3 regions of the Tardiphaga sp. 20_F10_N6_6 genome follow, and region 3 is predicted to be linked to each of the others. Evidence: predicted binding sites of a transcription regulator. Region 3 holds the regulator's gene; each other region holds the start of a gene.
The links. Region 3 encodes PhoB, which activates phosphate uptake and scavenging genes when phosphate is short. Its sites were predicted from a motif close to TGTCATNNANCTGTCAT; they were not measured.
Positions count from the first base shown of each region.

Region 1: the regulator PhoB is predicted to act here: its motif matches at 1,434-1,450, upstream of AB7813_RS19540 (DUF2794 domain-containing protein).
Region 2: the regulator PhoB is predicted to act here: its motif matches at 1,767-1,783, upstream of AB7813_RS21135 (alkaline phosphatase).

Region 1 is NZ_CP197239.1:4,059,059-4,063,950, reverse strand. It holds gene AB7813_RS19550 (Bax inhibitor-1/YccA family protein) at 1-437, shown strand, start outside; gene AB7813_RS19545 (GNAT family N-acetyltransferase) at 520-1,044, shown strand; gene AB7813_RS19540 (DUF2794 domain-containing protein) at 1,060-1,422, opposite strand; gene AB7813_RS19535 (DUF1223 domain-containing protein) at 1,859-2,611, opposite strand; gene acnA (aconitate hydratase AcnA) at 2,779-4,892, opposite strand, start outside.
Region 2 is NZ_CP197239.1:4,382,725-4,387,616, reverse strand. It holds gene AB7813_RS21145 (phosphatase PAP2 family protein) at 1-290, shown strand, start outside; gene argG (argininosuccinate synthase) at 375-1,712, shown strand; gene AB7813_RS21135 (alkaline phosphatase) at 1,831-3,588, shown strand; gene AB7813_RS21130 (OmpA family protein) at 3,862-4,892, opposite strand, start outside.
Region 3 is NZ_CP197239.1:4,604,820-4,609,711, forward strand. It holds gene pstA (phosphate ABC transporter permease PstA) at 1-206, shown strand, start outside; gene pstB (phosphate ABC transporter ATP-binding protein PstB) at 203-1,030, shown strand; gene phoU (phosphate signaling complex protein PhoU) at 1,059-1,772, shown strand; gene phoB (phosphate regulon transcriptional regulator PhoB) at 1,865-2,569, shown strand; gene AB7813_RS22115 (GcrA family cell cycle regulator) at 2,674-3,183, opposite strand; gene AB7813_RS22120 (aspartate aminotransferase family protein) at 3,630-4,856, shown strand; gene argF (ornithine carbamoyltransferase) at 4,856-4,892, shown strand, end outside.

The DNA.
Region 1 (4,892 bases), 550 kb from region 3:
CCTTCGCGGCTCTGATGGGCATCTCGCTGTCGTCGATCTTCCTGGTGTACACGCACACATCGATCGTGCGGGTGTTCTTCATTACCGCTGCCTCGTTCGGTGCGCTGAGCCTTTACGGCTACACCACCAAGCGTGACATGACGGGCATGGGCTCGTTCCTGCTGATGGGCCTGTTCGGCATCATCATCGCGAGCGTCGTGAACATCTTCGTCGCTTCGTCGATGCTGCAGTTCATCGTGTCGGTCGTCGGCGTGCTGATCTTCGCGGGCCTCACTGCCTACGATACCCAGCGGTTGAAGAACGACTACATCTACGGTTACGCCTCGCAGGGCGGCGATATCGCCGAGCGCGCGGCGATCACCGGTGCCCTGTCGCTCTACTTGAACTTCATCAACCTGTTCACGCTGCTGCTGCAGCTGCTCGGACAGCGCGAATAAGCTCAGAGCATAGAGAAGATCTTAGCCCCGACCGAAAGGCCGGGGCTTTTCTTTTGGGTGGAGCAAAAATAGTCTCAGCGCCATGTCCGATATTGAAATCAGGCCCGCCACGGCGGCAGATCTGCCCGCGATCACCGCGATCTATGCCGAGGCGGTGCAGTTCGGCACGGCCACGTTCGAACTGATCCCGCCAGATTTGGCCGAGATGACGCGACGTTTCGAGGGGATGGTGAGCGGGGGCTATCCGTATCTCGCGGCTGTGCTGGAAGGCCGGGTTGTCGGCTATGCCTATGCCAGCGCGCATCGCCCGCGACCGGCTTATCGCTTTACCGTCGAGAATTCGATTTATCTCGATCCGAAAGCCCAACGGCGAGGCGTTGGCGGCAAACTTCTCGCGCGGTTGATCGCCGAATGCGAGAGCCGCGGCTACCGCCAGATGGTCGCCGTGATCGGTGACAGCGCGAATGCTGGCTCCATCGCGGTTCATCGCAATGCCGGATTTCAGATGGTTGGGGTGCATACCGATGTCGGGTTCAAGTTCGATCGCTGGCTTGATACCGTTTCGATGCAGCTCGCACTTGGCGACGGCGCCCGCACGCTGCCCTGACGCTCTGCGAATCGATTACACCACCGCCAGCTTGCGATCGATCACCAGGAGCACGCGGTCGAGTTCCTGGCCGCGGCGCAGAATCATGCCGCTGGCCGAAATCACGCTATACATGCCCTGCTTGCGCGCCAGTCGCGGATCTTTCTCGATGCGATAGAGCGGCACTTCCGACGAGCGGCGGAACACCGAGAACACCGCGCGGTCGCGCAGAAAGTCGATGGCGTAATCGCGCCACTCACCGTCGGAGACCATACGGCCGTACAGGTTGAGGATGCGGCTGAGCTCAAGGCGATTGAAGCTGACGACGGGCGCGGCGGCGGCAGAGCCCGTCGCCGCGCGATTCTCGGTGGGCTCAGTATCTCCCGGAATCACATTCATGCAGCGCCTCCTGTCATATCGTCGACATGATCGCGCCGACCGCGGTCCTCTGCAAGGGCCGATCCGCAGGGCTGATGGTAGAAATTTCCCGTCACGGGAACGTCAGGTGAATCTTATTGCCGCCAAATTTTGGCCCATCGGGCGCCCTTCTGGATTGCGACAAGAAGATACTGCGTCGGGTCCGGTTCTTCCGGTCTCGGATTCCTCAGCCCCCAGCCCCCCGCGGTCGTTGGGATCGGACCCTGCGCAGGAAGTTAATCCCCACTGGGCCAACGCAAGTTGGTCCTTTTCTTTTTGGTGGATGCTTTTGCGAGACCATCAAGCGTCATTGCGATAGGCGAAGCGACGAAGGAATCCAGTTTTCGCCGAGGGCTCACAATGATGCAGGCATGCCGCGCGTAAGCGCAGCAGCTACCGAAGTTATCAATCGGAAGACTTACTGTAGCGACGTATAGGCCGCGCCGCGCATCGCGCCGGGCTTGTCGCGCGTGCCGTCTTGCACATAAACGACGGCGGCATCGACACCATCCCTGGAGATGTTCTCCAGCGGCAGCGTCCAGTTGGCGGCGTTGCCGGTCCAGTCACCGACCTTCAGCCAGTTCCGGACGACATTGTAGTAGGTCAGTTGCTTGCCGCGATTCTCGCCGCGACCGACCGTGATCGGCACTGCCTTCGACACGGAACAGATCCAGACTTCGCCATGCGCTGTATCGGGCGCATTGCTCGATGCGGCAACGGACACGTTGACGTGTTTGCCAGAGACGGACATCGACACCGGCACCGTCATCACGGTGCCTTTCTTGGTTTCGCTGATCGCGCCCTGGATACGATCGGCATCGCTGCCGATCACTTGAGTGGCGCCGTTGACGACGACTTGCGGCGTGTAGACGTCACGATCGCCGCGCATCTGTGAATAGGCCTTCTGCCGCGCGCTGAAACGCGAGTCGGCCAGCGTGTCCTTCCAGCCCAGGTAGTCCCAGTAGTCGATCGGCATGCTCAATGCGATCACGGACGGGTCTTGGGCGAGGTCGCCGATGATCTTGTCTGCAGGCGGGCAGGACGAGCAACCTTGCGAGGTAAACAGCTCCACCACGGCCCTAGGCTGGGCCAGCGCGTTACCGCTTGCTGCAATGGCGGCGCACACGCTGAGCGCGCCAGTCCACTGCGATATGCCACCAAAGGATTTCATGAGGTTTTGCCACGCTCGAGGTGAGACACATAACAGACGGTGTCGCACATTGGTGTCGCTAACACGTTCATGCCCTCAAACGCCAGAAGGCGGCCCTTCATAGGCCGCCTTCTGTTCACTAGCCACTCACTTCGCGGTGAGGCACTACGTCACACCACGTATGGGCGTCAGGCTGCAAGCTGACGCAGCACGTAATGCAGGATGCCGCCATTGCGGTAATATTCGAGCTCGTCCAGCGTATCGATGCGGCAGAGCAGCGTCTCCTTGTGGAGTGAGCCATCGGCCGACACGATTTCCGCCACCATCTGCTGGCGCGGCTTGATGTCGCCGGTCAGGCCGCGGATCGTGACCTTCTCGTCGCCCTTGAGGCCGAGTTTCTTCCACGATGAGCCGTTCTCGAAGGTTAGCGGCAGAATGCCCATGCCGACCAGATTGGATCGATGAATACGTTCGAAGCTTTCGGTAATCACGGCGCGAACGCCGAGCAGACGGGTGCCCTTTGCAGCCCAGTCGCGCGACGAACCGTTGCCGTATTCGGCACCGCCGAACACGACCAGCGGCACTTGTTCGGCCTGGTACTTCATCGCGGCGTCGTAGATCGACATCGCTTCGCCATCGGGCCAGTGCTTGGTCATGCCGCCTTCCGGTACGTTGCCGTCAGCACCCTGCATCATGAAGTTCTTGATGCGGATATTGGCAAAGGTGCCGCGCATCATCACTTCGTGGTTGCCGCGGCGCGTGCCGTACTGGTTGAAGTCGGCCGGGCGCACCTGGTGCTCCGACAGATACTTGCCCGCGGGTGAGGTGAGCTTGATCGAACCGGCAGGCGAGATGTGGTCGGTAGTGATCTTGTCGCCGAACAGAGCCAGGATGCGCGCATCGATGATGTCGGTGGTCGGCTCCGGTTCCTTCTTCATGCCTTCGAAGTAGGGTGGGTTCTGCACATAGGTCGAACCCATGTTCCACTTGTAGGTCTCGCTCTCGACCGTCTTGATCTTGCGCCAGTTGGCGTCGCCGTCGAACACGTTTGCGTACTTCTTCTTGAAGATCGTCGACGTCACGTACTTCTTGATGAAGGCGTTGATATCCTTCGTGGTCGGCCAGATGTCTTTCAGGAACACCGGCTTGCCATCTTTACCTTCGCCGATCGGCTCGATCGCGAGATTCTTGGTCACCGTACCGGCAAGTGCGTGCGCGACGACCAGCGGCGGCGAGGCGAGATAGTTTGCCTGCACGTCCGGCGAGACGCGACCCTCGAAGTTACGGTTGCCCGAAAGAACCGCTGCGGCAACGATGCCGTTGTCGTTGATCGACTTCGAAATCTCCGGCGGCAGCGGGCCGGAATTGCCGATACAGGTGGTGCAGCCGAAGCCGACGAGGTTGAAGCCGATCTTGTCGAGGTCGAGCTGCAAGCCGGAATTGGCGAGATATTCAGCGACGACCTGCGAGCCCGGCGCCAGCGAGGTCTTCACCCACGGCTTGGTCTTGAGGCCCTTGGCCACGGCGTTACGTGCCAGCAGGCCGGCGGCGATCAGCACGCTCGGATTCGAGGTGTTGGTGCAGGAGGTGATGGCAGCGATCACCACGTCGCCATGGCCGACATCGAAGTTCTTGCCCTCGACGGGGAAGCGCGCGTTGTGGTTATCCGGCTTCTTGTATTCGGTGGTTAGCGCGGCAGAGAAGCCTTCGGCGATGGCGGGCAGTGCGACGCGGCCTTCCGGACGCTTCGGGCCGGCCATCGAGGGTACGACGTCGCCGAGATCGAGCTTCAGCGTTTCGGTGAACACCGGATCGGGCGACTTGGCGGTGCGGTACAGGCCCTGCGCCTTGGCATAAGCGGCAACCAGTGCGACACGCGCCGATTTGCGGCCCGAAGTTTTCAGATAGTCGATGGTGGCGGCATCGACCGGGAAGAAGCCGCAGGTCGCGCCATATTCCGGCGCCATATTTCCGATTGTCGCCTTGTCAGCGACCGACATGGCGTCGAGGCCGGGGCCGTAGAATTCCACGAACTTGCCGACGACGCCCTGCTTGCGCAGCATCTGGGTGACGGTGAGCACGAGGTCGGTGGCGGTGACGCCTTCCTTGAGTGCGCCCGACAGCTTGAAGCCGACCACGTCGGGCAGCAGCATCGACTGCGGCTGGCCTAGCATCGCGGCTTCCGCCTCGATGCCGCCGACGCCCCAGCCGAGCACGGCGAGGCCGTTGACCATGGTGGTATGCGAGTCGGTGCCGACCAGCGTGTCCGGATAGGCGACCTCGAAGGTGCCGGTCTTCTTGC
Region 2 (4,892 bases), 220 kb from region 3:
ACGCCTATGTGGCAGCGACGGTCTTCGGAATCGCCACCTCGGGCTGGCGGATGGCTTTCGGCGGCCATTTCTTTACCGACGTGACCATCGCCGGCCTCGTGTCGTTCCTGGTTATCTGGTTGATTCACGGATGGATTTACCGCTGGCCCTCGACCCGGATGACGGATGAGGACGTCGATCGCTGGCTGACCAGGATCGCCTGGCCCGGCTATCGCTGGCGGCTGCGCATGATCGGGCGGCAGCCAAAGCCGTCTTTCGTCAACCGGATCACCGAGCAGCACCACGATTGAGCGGCCTCAAGCGGATGCCGCGTTGACGTGCTTTGCCCGGCCGGGCTATCGCTGGCCGCAGAAACTGCCCCGATTGGACGTTCCATGACCACGATCTTGAAGAGCCTGCCCAAGGGCAAAAACGTCGGCATCGCTTTCTCCGGCGGCCTCGACACGTCAGCGGCGCTGCTCTGGATGAAGCAGAAGGGCGCCAAGGTCTTCGCCTACACCGCCAATCTCGGTCAGCCCGACGAAGCTGACTACGACGAGATTCCACGCAAGGCGATGGAGTTCGGCGCCGAGAAGGCGCGCCTCGTCGATTGCCGCGCGCAACTCGTTCACGAAGGCATTGCCGCGATTCAATCCGGCGCGTTCCATGTCTCGACCGGCGGCATCGCCTATTTCAACACCACGCCGCTCGGGCGCGCCGTCACCGGCACGATGCTGGTCTCGGCCATGAAGGAAGACGGCGTCAATATCTGGGGCGACGGCTCGACCTATAAGGGCAACGATATCGAGCGGTTCTACCGCTACGGACTGCTGACCAATCCGGACCTGAAGATCTACAAGCCCTGGCTCGACGATCAGTTCATCGACGAACTGGGCGGCCGCGCCGAAATGTCGGCCTTCATGACCGCCCACGGCTTCGCTTACAAGATGAGCGCCGAGAAGGCGTATTCGACGGACAGCAATCTGCTCGGCGCCACGCATGAGGCCAAGGATCTCGAACAGCTCGACAGCGGCATCAAGATCGTCAACCCGATCATGGGCGTGCCGTTCTGGCGCGACGACTGCGCCGTCAAGGCTGAGAAGGTCGTGGTGCGGTTTGTGGATGGCCAGCCCGTTGCGCTGAACGGCCAGACCTTCACCGATCCTGTCGCGCTGTTCCTCGAGGCCAATGTCATCGGCGGCCGCCATGGCCTCGGCATGAGTGACCAGATCGAGAACCGGATCATCGAGGCCAAGAGCCGCGGCATCTATGAAGCGCCGGGCATGGCGCTGCTGCACATCGCCTATGAGCGTCTTGTCACCGGCATCCACAACGAAGATACCATCGAGCAGTATCGCATCAGCGGCATGCGGCTCGGGCGGCTGCTTTATCAGGGACGCTGGTTCGATTCCCAGGCCTTGATGCTGCGCGAGACGGCGCAGCGCTGGGTCGCGCGTGCGATCACCGGCGAGGTGACGCTCGAACTGCGCCGCGGCAATGACTACTCGATCCTGAACACCGAGAGCCCCAACCTGACCTACGCGCCGGAGCGGCTGAGCATGGAGAAGGTCGAGGATGCGCCGTTTACGCCAGCCGACCGGATTGGCCAGCTCACCATGCGCAACCTCGACATCACCGATACTCGCGCCAAGCTGGATCTCTATGCGAAGACGGGCCTGCTGAGCGCTGGCGAAGGCTCAAACATTCCGAAGCTCGACAACGACAAGAGCTGAGGGCGCGGCGGAGACGCTCGAACTATAAGATCAAACGGCCGGATGTCGTCGTCACGTCATCCGGCCGTTATATTGGAAGGACATCGCCTCACGCAGGCTCTCGCTCGGGACGTCCACCATGAGAAACACGTCGTTGCTGGCCGCGTTTGCGGCTTTTTTCATGAGCGCGCCAATCTGCGCGCAGACGATCTATCCGCTCGACCGCGCTGATATCCTCGCGGGCGCGAAATTCGACTTCAAGGTCGAGTTTCCCGAACTCGTTCAGGCCGCCGACATCAAGGTGACGATCAACGGCGCCGATCAGACCGCAGCGTTCGGCAAATCCCCGGACTACATCGCGAAGGAAGACGGCAAGGATCAGTCCGCCTTGCTGCTGCGCGACGTGACGCTCGACAAAGCCGGGACTTACAAGATCGAAGTCAGCGACGGCGTGCGCAGCCGCGCGGTGACGTGGAACGTCTACGATACCGGTCCGCGCAAGGCGAAGAATGTGATCCTGTTTATCGGCGACGGTATGTCGCTGGCGCACCGCGTCGGCGCCAGAATTCTTTCGAAGGGCATCACCGAAGGCAAGAGCCGCGGCAAGCTCGCGATGGACGACATGCCACATATGGCGATGGTGGCAACGGCGGGCTCCGATTCCATCATCACCGATTCCGCCAATTCGGCCAGCGCCTATGCCACCGGCCACAAGACCGCAACCAATGCGATGGGCGTCTATGCGGATCGCACCGCGAATGTGTTCGACGATCCGCAGGTCGAAACCATCACCAGCCTCGCGAAGCGCAAGCTCGATCTGGCGATCGGCATTGTCACCAATACCGAGGTCGAGGACGCGACGCCCGCCGCGATGATCGCGCATACCCGCCGCCGCGCGGCCTATGACGAGATCGTCGCGCAGTTCCTTGCGGCCAAACCGGACGTATTGATGGGCGGCGGCGCAGCGAATTTCCTGCCGCAGGCGGCCGCGACATCGAAGCGCAAGGATGACGTCGACTATGTCGCACGCTTCCGTGATGCCGGTTATTCGGTGGCGACCACGGCGCCCGAACTGAACGGCCTCGCCAAGAAGCCGGAGACGCGCAAGCTGCTTGGACTTTTCACGCCCGGCAATATGGACGGCGTGCTGGACCGCAAGTTTCTCGGCGGCGGCGGCGTGAAGAAATATCCGCAACAGCCTGATTTGACCGAGCAGGTGCATGGCGCGCTCAAGATCCTGTCGCGCAACGACAACGGCTTCTTCCTGATGGTCGAGTCGGGCCTGATCGACAAATACGCCCATCTGCTCGACATGGACCGCGCCGTCTATGACGTCATCATGCTCGACAATGCCGTGAAGCTGGCGCGCGACTGGGCGGCCAAGCGCGGCGACGACACGCTCATCCTCGTCGTCTCCGACCACAGCCATCCCAACAGCCTCGTCGGCACCGTCAATGACGACATGAGCAAGGAGTCAAACCTGCCCCTGCGCGAACGGCTTGGCGTCTATGAGAAGGCCGGCTTCCCGAACTACCCCGCGCCGGATGCCGAAGGCTATCCATCGCGCATCGATGTCAGCCGGCGGCTCGCGATCATGTCGGCCAGCCTGCCCGACCACTATGAGACGCTGCGGCCGAAGCTCGACAACCCCAACGATCCGACCGAGAAGGGCGACGAGCCCGGTACCTTCAAGGCCAACGAGAAATACAAGAATGCGCCCGGCAGCATGCTGCGGCTCGGCAACCTGCCGGCAATGATGGGCGCCAGCGTGCATTCCGGCGAGGACGTGATCCTCACCGCCACCGGTCCCGGCAGCGACCGCGTGAAGGGCGCGATGGATAATACGGAAGTGTTTCGCGTGATGGCGGATGCGTTGGGATTGGGTGTGAAGAAGTAACGGAGCTCCGCTTATCCCTCCCCCTAGCGTGGCGTAGCCACGCTAGGGGGAGGGTGGCACGACTGCGAGCGTTCAGCGAGCATCGTGACGGGTGGGGTGTTGCCACACACTCCGTCCTTCCGTGGGAGAGACCCCACCCCGGCCTATCGGCCGACCCTCCCAACTACGCGCAGCTACGCTGCGCTTGAGGGATGGAAGCCATTGGCAGCAGCGTACTATCAAAACAAAAATGGCCGGGATCACTCCCGGCCATTTTCTTTCATATCAAACCGCTCAGCGACGCGGCGGCGCGGTGCCTGGAGGCGGTGGCGGCAGCGAGGCCTGACCGCCGTTCAACAGCGGCGTGATGTTGCGAATCGTGACGCGGCGGTTCTGGCGCTCCGGACCGTCGGTCTGGATCTTCAGATACTGCTCGCCATAACCCTGCGACGTCAGGTTTTCTGCCGGCACCTGGAATTGCTGGGTGAGCAATTCTGCCGCGGACTGCGCACGGCGATCCGACAGCGACAGATTGTCGACGTCCGATCCGACCGCATCGGTGTGACCCTCGATGAGGAACACCGCTCGTGGGTTGCGCGAGATCGCCCGGTTGAGACCATCTGCGATCACCTGCAGCTTCGAGGCCTGATCCGGCGGGATATCCCACGAGCCTAGCTCAAAGTTGATCGAGTCCAGATCGATCGACGGCATGCGCTGGCGCACCATCGGGCTGTAGCGGATTTCATCGAGCGTATAGCGGCGCTCGATGCGATCCACCGGAGGCGCGATCAGCGTGTCGTAGACCAGATCGGGCGAGGCCTGATCGTAGTCGACGATGTAACGGTTCTGCGGAATCCGGATCATCGGCGGCGGCAAATCGACATAGAAGCCGAGTCCACCCGGACCGCCGGGGCCACGCGGACCGCGGAACGAGTTATCGATGATGATGATCTCGCGTCCCTCACGATCCCTGCGGATACGTCGCAGCAGCTGGCCGTCGCGGCCGACCACCGTGATGATCTGCGAGCCGTCGGGACGGATCACGATGGTCCGATCCTCACCGCCGACCCGATCCGTACGGATGTCACGCGCGCCGTAGCGGAAGCGATCGACTTCGTTGTGGCGGATGAACGATTGACCGCTCGGATCCTGCACGATGATGCGTCCAGGCTCGGTGATGATCGTGCGGCCGCCTTCCTGGCGCTCGCTGCGCTGGCCGCGGAAATCGCCCATGTTGCGCGGCCCTTGGGGGGCAGCGCCCGGTGCGATCGGCGTCAGCGCTACTGCTGGCGGCGGCGCCTGAGGGATCGGTGCCGTCACGGTCG
Region 3 (4,892 bases):
TGTTCACCGCGCTGAGCAACCAGTTCTTCAGCCTCGATCTCACCAAGACGATGGCCAACCTGCCGGTGACCATCAACAACTTCGTGCAGAGCCCCTACGAGTACTGGAAGCAGCTCGCCTGGAGCGGTGCCCTGATCATCACCTTGACCGTACTTGCCCTTAACATTGGCGCGCGCATTCTCGGCGCCGAGAGGACAGCAAAATGAGTGAGCTTTCTGTGTCGTCTGGCGTTCCTTCCGTCTCGATGCCGCCGCCGTCGGCCCTGCAGGGCGAGACCCGTCCCAAGGTCACCGTGCGCGACCTGAACTTCTACTATGGCGAACACCACGCCCTGAAGAAGATCAACCTGACGCTGATGGCGAACCGCGTAACCGCATTCATCGGCCCGTCGGGCTGCGGCAAGTCCACACTGCTGCGCATCTTCAACCGCATGTATGATCTGTATCCCGGCCAGCGCGCCGAAGGTCAGCTCATGCTCGACAACCAGAACATTCTGGATCCGAAGCTGGACCTCAACCTGCTGCGCGCCCGCGTCGGCATGGTGTTCCAGAAGCCGACTCCGTTCCCGATGACGATTTACGAAAACATCGCCTTCGGTATCCGCCTCTACGAAAAGATCTCCAAGTCGGAGATGGACATCCGCGTCGAGAGGGCGCTGCGCGGCGGTGCACTCTGGAACGAAGTCAAGGACAAGCTCAACGCGTCGGGTCTCAGCCTGTCGGGCGGTCAGCAGCAGCGCCTGTGCATCGCGCGCACCATCGCGGTGCGGCCGGAAGTGATCCTGTTCGACGAGCCGTGCTCGGCGCTGGATCCGATCTCGACCGCGAAGATCGAGGAGCTGATCGACGAGTTGAAGGATCAGTATACGATCGCGATCGTGACCCATAACATGCAGCAGGCTGCCCGCGTCTCCGACAGCACGGCCTTCATGTATCTCGGCGAGTTGATCGAGTTCGATCAGACCAACAAGATCTTCACGTCGCCGACCGATCGCCGCACCCAGGATTACATCACCGGCCGCTTCGGCTGACGCGACACATTCGCGGGAGGAATTTGAGATGGCTTTTGAACACACCACCAAGGCTTTCGACGACGATCTGCAGGAGCTGACCCGTCTCGTTGCCGAGATGGGTGGCCTCGCGGAACGGCAGATCGTCGAATCCGTCGATGCGCTGATCCGCCGGGACGTCGCGCTCGGTGCGCGCGTCGTCGCCACTGACTCCGAGATCGACCAGTTGCAGCGCACGATCGAAGAGCGCGCCGTGCTGACCATCGCCAAGCGCCAGCCAATGGCTGTCGATTTGCGCGAGATCGTCGGCGCGCTGCGCGTCGCCACTGATCTGGAACGCATCGGCGATCTCTCCAAGAACATCGGCAAGCGCGTCAATGCACTCGACAGCGACTTCCATCCGCTGAAGCTGATCCGCGGCCTCGAGCACATGACCGACCTCGTGACCACCCAGGTCAAGGCCGTGCTCGACGCCTATGCCGCACATGATCTGCCCGCTGCGATGACGGTGTGGAAGGGCGACGAGGAAATCGACGCGATCTGCACCTCGCTGTTCCGCGAACTCCTGACCTATATGATGGAAGACCCGCGTAACATTTCGTTCTGTATCCACCTGATGTTCTGCGCCAAGAACATCGAGCGGATCGGTGACCATGCCACCAATATTGCGGAAACCGTGTTCTACATGATCGAGGGCCAGCAAATCCTCGACAAGCGCCCGAAGGGCGACATGACCACATTCGCGAACACGCCGACGGTCTGAAGCATGATCCGGAAAAGTGGAAGCCAGTCTTCCGCAAGGATCATGATTTAAAGACTTGTCGGACGTCACTGAGGGTATTGATCAAGATGGCTGTGAATGCACGCATTCTGGTTGTGGAAGATGAAGAGGCACTAACGACGCTGCTTCGCTACAACCTCGACGCCGAAGGCTATGATGTTGAAACCGTCGCTCGCGGCGACGATGCCGACACCCGCTTGAAGGAGCGGGTGCCGGATCTCGTGGTGCTCGACTGGATGCTGCCGGGCCTGTCCGGCATCGAACTGTGCCGCCGCTTGCGCGCACGGCCCGAAACCAAGGCATTGCCGATCATCATGCTGACGGCGCGCGGCGAAGAGAGCGAGCGCGTTCGCGGTCTCGCCACCGGTGCCGACGACTACATCGTCAAGCCGTTCTCGGTGCCGGAGCTCCTGGCCCGCGTGAAGGGCCTGCTCCGTCGTGCAGCTCCCGAGCGTCTCGCCACCGTCCTGGCGTTTGGCGACATCGAACTCGACCGCGACAAGCGCCGCGTCGTGCGGTCCAGCCGTCCGATCGATCTCGGTCCGACCGAATATCGCCTGCTGGAGTTCTTCCTGGAACATCCGGGCCGCGTGTTCAGCCGCGAGCAGTTGCTCGACAGCGTCTGGGGCCGCGACATCTATATCGACGAGCGCACCGTCGACGTGCATATCGGCCGCCTGCGCAAGCTGCTCAATCCCGCTGGCGAGCCCGATCCAATCCGCACCGTGCGCGGTGCCGGCTACGCGCTGGACGACCGGTTCGACAAGGCGGCGGAGTAGGTATCTTCCTTCTCCCCCGCAAGCGGGGCGAGGTTAGAAGCCCCCAAGCAAAAAATGCCCGGCTCATCGCCGGGCATTTTCATTTGGTTTAGATGCTTTCCAGCTCAGCGCGTCGGCTTCGGCACTGCGCGGCGGCGGTCGCTTGCCGGCTGATAAGCGATGCGCGAGTGATGCGCGCAATAGGGGGCGCCGGCCAGGGCCTTGCCGCCGCAGAAATAGAAGTCCGCGCTCGACGGATCGCCGATCGGCCAATGGCAGGTGGCTTCGTTGAGTTCGACCAGCGACAGGCGCTGGCTGATCGGCACGATGTTGTCATAGGCGATCGGGTCGGGCTCGGCCTCGATCTCGTAATTATGGGCCAGCGCGGTATTGCCGCGTGCCATCGGGCGGGCAACGCGTACCATCTGCTGCGCCGGGCGCGCCTTGCGCTGCCGCGGAGCTGCCGAGGAGGGGCTCTTGGCACGGCCGGACAGGCCAAGGCGGTGAACCTTGCCGATCACGGCATTGCGGGTCACGTTACCGAGTTCCGCAGCGATCTGGCTGGCGGAAAGGCCGCCTTCCCAGAGTTTCTTCAACTGTTCGACGCGATCGTCGGTCCATGTCATTACCGTCATCGCCGTTTTCCCTTCGTGAGCGCCGGCCTGACCGGGCAGCGCTGCGAGTTGAGACTTCAAAAATCCCTGCGGTCAGAATCCTTTAGCGCTCACCGGGCGCGAATTTCGCGTCCGGCTGTTACGCCGCACTGGATGTGTCAAAAGGATCTACCGCCGCACGAGATGTCGTATCCGACGAGGCAAAAGCTACAATATGCCGTGACTCGCGCGCAAGAGTCGGGCATGCCGCGTCCACATGCTTCTGCAAATAAAGCTGCAAAATCGGCTTTTTCTGCGACTCCGTGTGACTCGAAAGCCGCAGTGCGCGGTTGACAGTCTTCACAGCACACATAGAATAATGCCCACGTGCCGCCCGAGAAGGGCGGCACGTTTCGTTTCTAGGGTCCGTTGTTCGATTTCGCACAGTTGTCATCGACGCGGCCGCAGTCTTTTCGATCGGATCGGTTATGACCAGCAACGCAACGTCTTCGCCCCTCTCTCAGGCTCACTTGCTGCCTGTTTTCGCGCGTGCGGATGTCGCTTTCGAGCGCGGTGAAGGCGCGTGGCTGATTGGAACCGATGGCGAGCGCTATCTCGATTTCACCAGCGGCGTTGCCGTGAACGCACTTGGCCATGCGCACCCACATATGGTTGCCGCATTGCAGGAGCAGGCCACCAAGCTCTGGCATATGTCGAACCTGTTCAAGAGCCCGGACGGCGAGCGCCTCGCCGCGCGGCTGTGCGAACAAAGCTTTGCCGACTTCGTGTTCTTCGCCAATTCGGGTGCGGAAGCGATGGAATGCGCGATCAAGGTGACCCGCCACTATCATTTCTCCAAGGGCCATCCCGAGCGCACGCGCATCATCACCTTTGAAGGCGCGTTCCATGGCCGCACCCTCGGCACGCTCGCGGCGACCGGCGCTGCCAAATATCTCGAAGGCTACGGCACGCCGCTCGACGGCTTCGATCAGTTGCCGCTCGGCGATATCGAAGCCGTTAAGAAGGCGATCGGTCCGAACACCGCCGGCATTCTCATCGAGCCGCTGCAGGGTGAGGGTGGCGTGCGTGCGCCGAGCAACGCGTTCTTCGGCGCGCTGCGCGAACTCTGCGACAAGAACGGCATCCTGCTGATCTTCGACGAAGTGCAGACCGGCATGGGCCGCACCGGCGAGTTGTTTGCCTATCAGCGCATCGGCGTGACGCCGGATGTCATGTCGCTGGCCAAAGCGCTCGGCGGCGGCTTTCCGATCGGTGCGTGCCTCGTCACGGCGGAAGCGGCCGAAGGCATGGCGCCCGGCTCCCATGGTTCGACCTTCGGTGGCAATCCGCTGGCGGTCGCTGCCGCGAATTCCGTGCTCGATATCATGCTGAAGCCCGGCTTCTTCGATCATGTGAAGAAGATGTCGCTGCTGCTGAAACAGAAACTCGCGGGCGTGGTCGACGGCCATCCTGACGTGCTCAGCGAAGTGCGCGGCGAAGGTCTGCTGATCGGCCTCAAGGCTGTCGTGCCGGCCGGCGATCTCGTGGCCGCATTGCGTGACGCCAAGCTGCTGACGGTTGGCGCCGGCGACAATGTCGTGCGCTTCCTGCCGCCGCTGATCGTCAGCGAGTCCGAGATCGAGCAGGCCGTGCAGCGGCTGGAACAGGCCTGCGTGGCCCTCGGTTCATCTGCCAAGACGCAGGGAGCCGCGTGATGAGCACGTCACCGCGGCACTTCCTCGATCTCACGG